2 regions of the Arthrobacter sp. Marseille-P9274 genome follow, and region 2 is predicted to be linked to the other one. Evidence: riboswitches for the same ligand, from Rfam matches in the RefSeq annotation. Region 2 holds a riboswitch; the other holds the start of a gene.
The links. A riboswitch is a leader RNA that binds a small molecule or an ion and turns the genes downstream of it on or off. The one in region 2 is predicted to bind S-adenosylmethionine.
Positions count from the first base shown of each region.

Region 1: linked by a shared signal. The riboswitch ahead of OC550_RS17930 (substrate-binding domain-containing protein) and the one ahead of OC550_RS19885 (cobalamin-independent methionine synthase II family protein) in region 2 are both predicted to bind S-adenosylmethionine.

Region 1 is NZ_CAMPOV010000003.1:118,632-122,036, reverse strand. Features, by position in the region: gene OC550_RS17940 (SDR family oxidoreductase) at 1-596, opposite strand, end outside; gene mgrA (L-glyceraldehyde 3-phosphate reductase) at 678-1,748, opposite strand; SAM riboswitch class I at 2,008-2,104, shown strand; gene OC550_RS17930 (substrate-binding domain-containing protein) at 2,196-3,290, shown strand; gene OC550_RS17925 (sugar ABC transporter ATP-binding protein) at 3,274-3,405, shown strand, end outside.
Region 2 is NZ_CAMPOV010000003.1:566,073-569,477, forward strand. Features, by position in the region: gene OC550_RS19875 (ABC transporter substrate-binding protein) at 1-1,024, opposite strand, end outside; gene OC550_RS19880 (CoA-binding protein) at 1,407-1,823, opposite strand; SAM riboswitch class I at 1,964-2,075, shown strand; gene OC550_RS19885 (cobalamin-independent methionine synthase II family protein) at 2,088-3,299, shown strand.

The sequences.
Region 1 (3,405 bases), 450 kb from region 2:
TCGGTGTGGACGTAGCCGGGGCAGAGGGCGGTCACGGAGATTCCCCGGTCCCGGTAGAAGACGTTGGCCCAGCGGCTGAAGTTCACCATGAGCGCCTTGGCCGCGGAGTAGGTGCCGCGGGGAGTGAAGGCCGCCATCGAGGCTACGTTGATGATGCGTCCGCCGCCCGTGGCGGCCATGGACCGCAGGGCGGCGTGGCACAGGCGCAGCGGGGCTTCCGTGTGGATGCGCAGGTGCTTGAGCTCGTCCTCGAGGTCGTTGTCGGCGAAGTTTCCGAGCAGTCCGTACCCCGCGTTGTTGACCAGCACGGTCACGGGCCGGTCCGTGGCGGCGAGGCGCGCGGCGACGCGGTCGATGCCGTCATCCGTGATCAGGTCGGCGGCGATGGTCTCCACCGGCACCCCGTAGCGTTGCTGCAGCGAGGCCGCCGCCGCGGCGAGGCGCTCCCCATCGCGGGCCACCAGGACCAGGGCGAGGCCGCGCTCGGCCAGCTGGCGCGCGAACTCGGCGCCGAGGCCCGCGGTGGCGCCGGTGATCAGCGCCGTTCCGGGCGCGGCGGGGGTGTTGCCTGCAGGACGATGATGCTCGTTAGCCATGGCCCGACTGTAATGCAGGGCGGGACGCACCGGTCGAAGCCGCCCCGGAAAGGTGCGTCCCGCCGTCGTACTTTTTCTGCGTTAGATGGAGGCGGAGACCTCCCAGATGTCCACGTTGGTGCCTCCCGCGGTGATGTCGTCGATGCGGCGCAGCTCGTCATCCGAGAAGGAGGTGTTGGCGAGGGCACCGAGGTTCTCGTCCAGTTGGGTTGTGGAGGAGGCGCCAAGCAGGACGGAGGTGACGCCGCCGTCGCGCAGCAGCCAGGCGATGGCGAGTTGGGCGAGGGTCTGGCCGCGCTCGCCGGCGATCTCGTTGAGGGCGCGGGCCTTGGCGATGTTCTCTTCGGTGATGTGGCCCTGCAGCGAGCCGCGTCCGCCGCTCGGCTCGGCGCCGGCGTCGCCGATGTACTTGTTGGTCAGCAGGCCTTGGGCGAGCGGGGTGAAGGCGATGGAGCCCATGCCGTTCTGTTCGAGCGTTTCCAGCAGCCCGTTTTCCACCCAGCGGTTGAAGAGCGAGTACGCCGGCTGGTGGATCAGCAGAGGGGTCCCAAGATTGCGGGCGATGTCCGCGGCCGCGGCGGTGCGCTCGGGCGAGTAGGAGGAGATGCCGACGTAGAGCGCCTTGCCCTGCCGGACCAGGGAGTCGAGGGCGCCGATGGTCTCTTCGAGCGGAGTGTCGGCGTCGGCGCGGTGGGAGTAGAAGATGTCGACGTAGTCCAGGCCCATCCGCTCCAGCGACTCGTCGGCCGAGGCGAGGATGTACTTGCGGGAGCCGAGCTGGCCGTGGGGTCCGGGCCACATGTCCCAGCCGGCCTTGGAGGAGATGACGAGCTCGTTGCGGTACGGCCTGAAGTCCTTGCGGAGCATCCGGCCGAAGTTCTCCTCGGCGGAGCCGTAGGGCGGGCCGTAGTTGTTGGCCAGGTCGAAGTGCGTGATGCCGCTGTCGAAGGCGTGGCGGAGGATTTCGCGCTGGGAGTCGAAGGTGCGGTTGTCGCCGAAATTCCACCACAGGCCGAGGCTGATGGGCGGCAGCAGGAGGCCGCTGTTGCCGACCCTGCGGTAGCCGAAGTGCTCGTAGCGGTCGGCGGCGGCGACGTACGGCCGGTGCGTTTCGGGGACGGGGCTGAAGCGGACTTCGTTCTGCGGGGACAAGGAAACCTCCTGTTGGCTTGGGAAGGCGGCGGCCGCGCCAGACGAGGCGGGGCTGCTTCATGAAAAATCCTAGGGCCCTGCGGGCGTGGCCGGAACAGCACCGTGAAAGCCAGCGACGGTAGCGCAGCGGGGCAGTACTTGTCAGCGATTGAGTCGCGGCGTGACGAAGTATGGCAGCACGTGACTTTCCGTTGAGCCGGGAGCCCCGCCATGTGACGCCCGGGCGGCGCCGGACGCCTTCACATTGTTCAATGGATCCACACCATCTAGAGCGGCCGAGAGACCTGGCTCGTCGACGCCGCAGCAAGTTCATGGATTCCCGCCATGGATAGTGCTTCGGCCAGGACCGATGGAGATCTAACGATTTCGCCCGCACTGATGCGCAGCTGTGCAGCGCGGGCTGGTTCGCGATTCCTCCATCACCTGGACATTCGAAGGACACGAACCATGCATAAGACCAAAGCCACAGCCAACCGCCGTGCCACCAGGCCGCACCGCCCGATTTTCCGGGTCATCGGCCTGATCGCCGCGGCCTCGCTGCTCGTCACCGGCTGCTCCCTCAAGGAGCCGGTGCCGCAGTCCGGCGGAGCCAATCCGCAGGCAGGGGCAGGCGCTGCCAATGTCCCCGCCGCGGAGGAGAATTCCGTCGCCGACGCACCCTCGCTCGAGGGAAAGACCATCGGCATCGCCGCGAAGGACATCGTCCACGACTTCAGCCGCGTGGTCTACGAGGAACTGCAGGCGAGCATCGAGCAGCGGGGCGGCAAGGTGATTGCCACCCAGGCGGAGGCCAAGGATGACAAGCACGTCACCGACGTCGAAAATCTCGTCACGCAGAGCCCGGACGCGATCGTTGTGATCCTCGGTGACTCCCAGACGCTCTCACCGGCGCTGAAGAAGGTCGACGACGCGGGCATCCCGCTGTTCACCATCGACTTCCAGTCGGAGTACAGCAAGAACAACGTCACCAGCGACAACTGGGTCATCGGCTCCACCCTCGCCCGGACGCTGGCGGAGGACATCGGCGGCAAGGGCAAGATCCTGGCGTTCAACGGCTTCCCGGGTGTGGCCCCGTGCCGCATCCGGTACAGCGAACTGAAGGTGGTGCTCGAGGACTACCCGGGCATCGAGATCCTCGAGCCCGAGCTGCAGGACAAGTACGAGGGCACCATCGAGGACGCGAAGAAGCAGATCCAGGACCAGCTGCGGCGCCTGCCCGAAGGCGAAGTGGATGCGGTCTGGAGCTGCTGGGACATCCCGCTGATCGGGGCCGCGCAGGCGATCGACTCGGCCGGGCGCGACGACATCAAGCTGTACGGCGTCGACGCCGAACCCGGTGCGCTGGACCTGATCGCCGATCCCGGCAGTGCCTATCAGTTCACGGTGGCGCAGCAGACCAAGGCGATGGCCGCGAAGTCGGCCGAGAACGTCGCCCTGTTCCTGGGCGACCGGCAGGACGATGTGCCCAACACCAGCTACCTGCCTCCGGTGTTTGTCGACAAGTCGAACGTGAATCAGGTGCGCAGTGAACTCGGAATCTAGCAGCGAGCTGCTCGCGATGCGGGCGATCAACAAGTCCTTCGGCGCCGCACGGGTGCTTGCCGACGTCGATCTCTCCCTGGCGTCCGGCGAAATCCTGGGGCTGGTCGGCGAGAAC
Region 2 (3,405 bases):
CCGTGTCCTTCAGCGCCTGCCGGTCGATGCCGACCTGCAGCGCCTGCCGGACCTTCTCATCGGCCAGCTTGCCGCTGCCGATGCGCACGGCCGCCATGTTCGCGGTCAGGTCAATGCCTCTGGCAGGCAGCACCTGGTTGCCGCCGGCCGTCACGGCAGCCTCATCCGCAGGTTGCAGGCCGCGGACCAGGTCCACCTGCCCGCTCTGCACTGCGCCCGCGCGGTGCGCAACCTCGGGCAGGTACTTCACCACGACCTTGTCCAGATAGGCAGCACCCTGGTTCTTTGCGGTCTCCGGCGCCCAGGCATAGTCGGCGCGCTTGGCCAGCACGATCTCCTCGTCAGGCTTCTCCGACTCGAAGACGAACGGGCCGGAGCCGGAAATCTTGGCGATGTCCGATTGGCCGGCGTTGTCCAGTTCCAAGGTCTTGGGCGAGACCAGTCCCGCGGCTACGGATGAGGTCGCGCGCAGGAAGTTCGCGTCCGCGCTCTTCAGCTCCACCTTCACGGTGTCTTCATCCACGACTTCCGTGGACTCGTAGGCGGAAAAGTCCACGTTCGGCTGGATCTGGGCCTTCTCCAGCCCCTTGCCTAGTACGTCAAGGTTGGCCTTGACGGCCTCGGCGTCCAGCGGAGTGCCGTCGCTGAAAGTCACGTCCGGGCGGATGTCGAAGGTGAACTCCGTGTTGTCCGCGTTGCCGCTGAACTTGGAGGCGATCCAAGGCACGAGCTTGCCCGATTCGGCGTCGAAATACGTCAGCCTGTCGAGCACGCTGTTGAGCACGTTGGCTTTCTCGTAGAAGCGCGCCGACTGCGTCTGGAAGTTATTGATGGGGGTGACTTCGGCGAAGACCAAGGTCCCGCCCTGGACCGGCTCGCTGCTGTTGGCGGCAGGCTCCGCGCCGCCGCCGGAGTTGCCGCCGCATGCAGTCAGCAACAGGGCAGAGGCGGTCAGTAGGGCGGCAGCCCGGGCCCGGCGGAAGCGGCGGGGCGAGCGCGGCTCGTTCTTGTCTTTGGTGGCCATGAAGGCTCCTCTCGGTCAGTACCGAGGAACGCCATTGCCCAAGGACCTGACCGCGCGGCAGCGAGGCAGGGACCAACGGGAAGATGCGGCTAACTCCATCGGTCCTGGCAGGAGCACCCTACGGAGCATGTCCTACCGCGCGGTGCGCGGCCCTCGAACATGTCCCTTGTTATCGACGCGGATCCAGGGTGATCCGGCGTGACCAGGGTTGCTGCAGCGTCATAGAGCCAGGTCTCTCAGCTGCTCGGGATGGTTACGCAACCAGTGTGAGGGGCCACGGGTCACACTGAAAATAGCCTGCGTCACAACTCGTCATGAAGGGAAATCTTCTTGCGTGCCGCCCGCGTGCCTGCGGATGGCAGCGAACCGCAGCCGCAAGCCGCTAGAGCCCGAGGGCCGGGGCTTCGATTATGGGACAGGTGTCCATGACGACGTCGAGGCCGGCGGCTTTGGCGCGTTCCGCGGCGGCCTCGTCGATGACGCCGAGCTGCAGCCAGACGGCCTTGGCGCCGGCTTCGATGGCTTGGTCCACGACGGGACCGACCTTCTGGGAGTTGACGAAGCAGTTGACCACGTCGATGCCGCCGGGGATGTCGGCGAGCTTCCGGTACCCCTGCCGCCCGTGCACGTCTTCGCCCTTGAGGTTGACGGGGATGATGTCCATGCCGCGCTGGTCCAGCATGTACCGGGAGACGCCCAGTGCCACCCGGCGCGGGTTGTTGGAAAGGCCGACGACGGCCCACCGGGCGGGCGTGGTGAGCAGCCGCTTGATGACTTCCGGATCGTTGACGTGGCCCATACGGTCAGCCTATCGCCGGGCCGGGCCGCCGGACAGGGCCCGCGCCAACCCCGCGGCCGCCGCGCGCGCGGCGGGAAGCCGCCCTGCCGCCGTCGTTCATGGATTTGCCAGGACGGGCCGCCATGCCGTTGAGTAAGGGCATCCCATCCCGAGCGGCCGAGAGACCTGGATCGATGAAGCCGCAGCAACCGACCCGATGAGCGCCTCACAGGCCCTGCCACGGAACGGTGCTACTGCCAGGACCGATGGAAAGGCAGCTCAGCTATGTCCCTGAACACCGACCACATCCGCGTCACCCATGCCGGTTCCCTGCCCAGAACGCCGGAACTGATCGCGGCCAACGAGGCGAAGGAAGCCGGCGGCATCACCGAGGAATTCCGCCGCCTGCTCGCCGACTCGGTGGCCGACGTCGTCGAACGCCAGAAGAACCTCGGGATCGATATCCCTAACGACGGCGAGTACGGGCACACGATGTCCTCGTCCGTCGATTACGGGGCCTGGTGGAACTACTCGTTCGCCCGGCTCGGCGGCCTCGAGGCCACCGACGTGGACCGCTGGGCGGACACCCAGGTCCACCGCTCGTCGCCCGGCAACATCGTGCTGACCACGTTCACGGACCGGCGCGACCGGGTGAAGTTCAACGACGCCTACACCGACCCGTCCGCCGGGATCCTGGCGCACCGGAAGTCCGTCAAGCAGCCAAAGATCGCGGGGCCGCTAACGTACACCGGACAGGATCTCGTGGCCTCGGACGTGGAGAACCTGAAGAAGGGGCTGGCCGCGGCAGGGCTTGAAGAGGGGTTCGTGGCGGCGCTCTCCCCCGGCTCGTGCGCGCGGATCGCGAACGACTATTACAAGACGGACGAGGAGCTGGTCTACGCCTGCGCCGACGCGATGCGCGAGGAGTACAAGGCGATCATCGACGCCGGCCTGACCGTCCAGCTCGACGACCCCTCGCTCGCCGAGAGCTGGGACCAGATCAACCCGGAGCCGGCACTGGAGGACTACCTGAAGTTCATCCAGTGCCGGGTCGAGGCCACCAACTGGGCGCTGCGGGACCTGCCGGCGGAGCAGATCCGGCTGCACGTGTGCTGGGGCTCCTGGCACGGCCCGCACACCACGGACATCCCGTTCGCGGACATCATCGGCTCCGTCCTGCAGATCAACGCCGGCGCCTACTCCTTCGAGGCGGCCAACGTCCGGCACGAGCATGAGTGGCGGGTCTGGGAAGACACCAAGCTGCCCGAGGGCAAGTCGATCATTCCGGGCGTGGTCTCGCATGCGACGAACGTGGTGGAGCATCCGGAGCTGGTGGCGGACCGGATCGAGCGCTTCGCCAGGCTGGTGGGGCGCGAGTCCGTCATCGCGTCGACCGACTGCGGGCTGGGCGGGCGGGTGCACCCGCAGATCGCCGTCGCCAAGCTCGAAGCGCTCGGTGAAGGCGCGCGGATCGCCACCCGCCGGCTCTGGGGCTGAACCGGCAGCGCCTCATCCGGCGGGCCAGCCGGCGGCCGGCCGAGCGGCCTTTGTTACGGCGGATGAGGTGCGGGTTTGCCGGAAGCCGCCCGGTGGCGGTTCAATA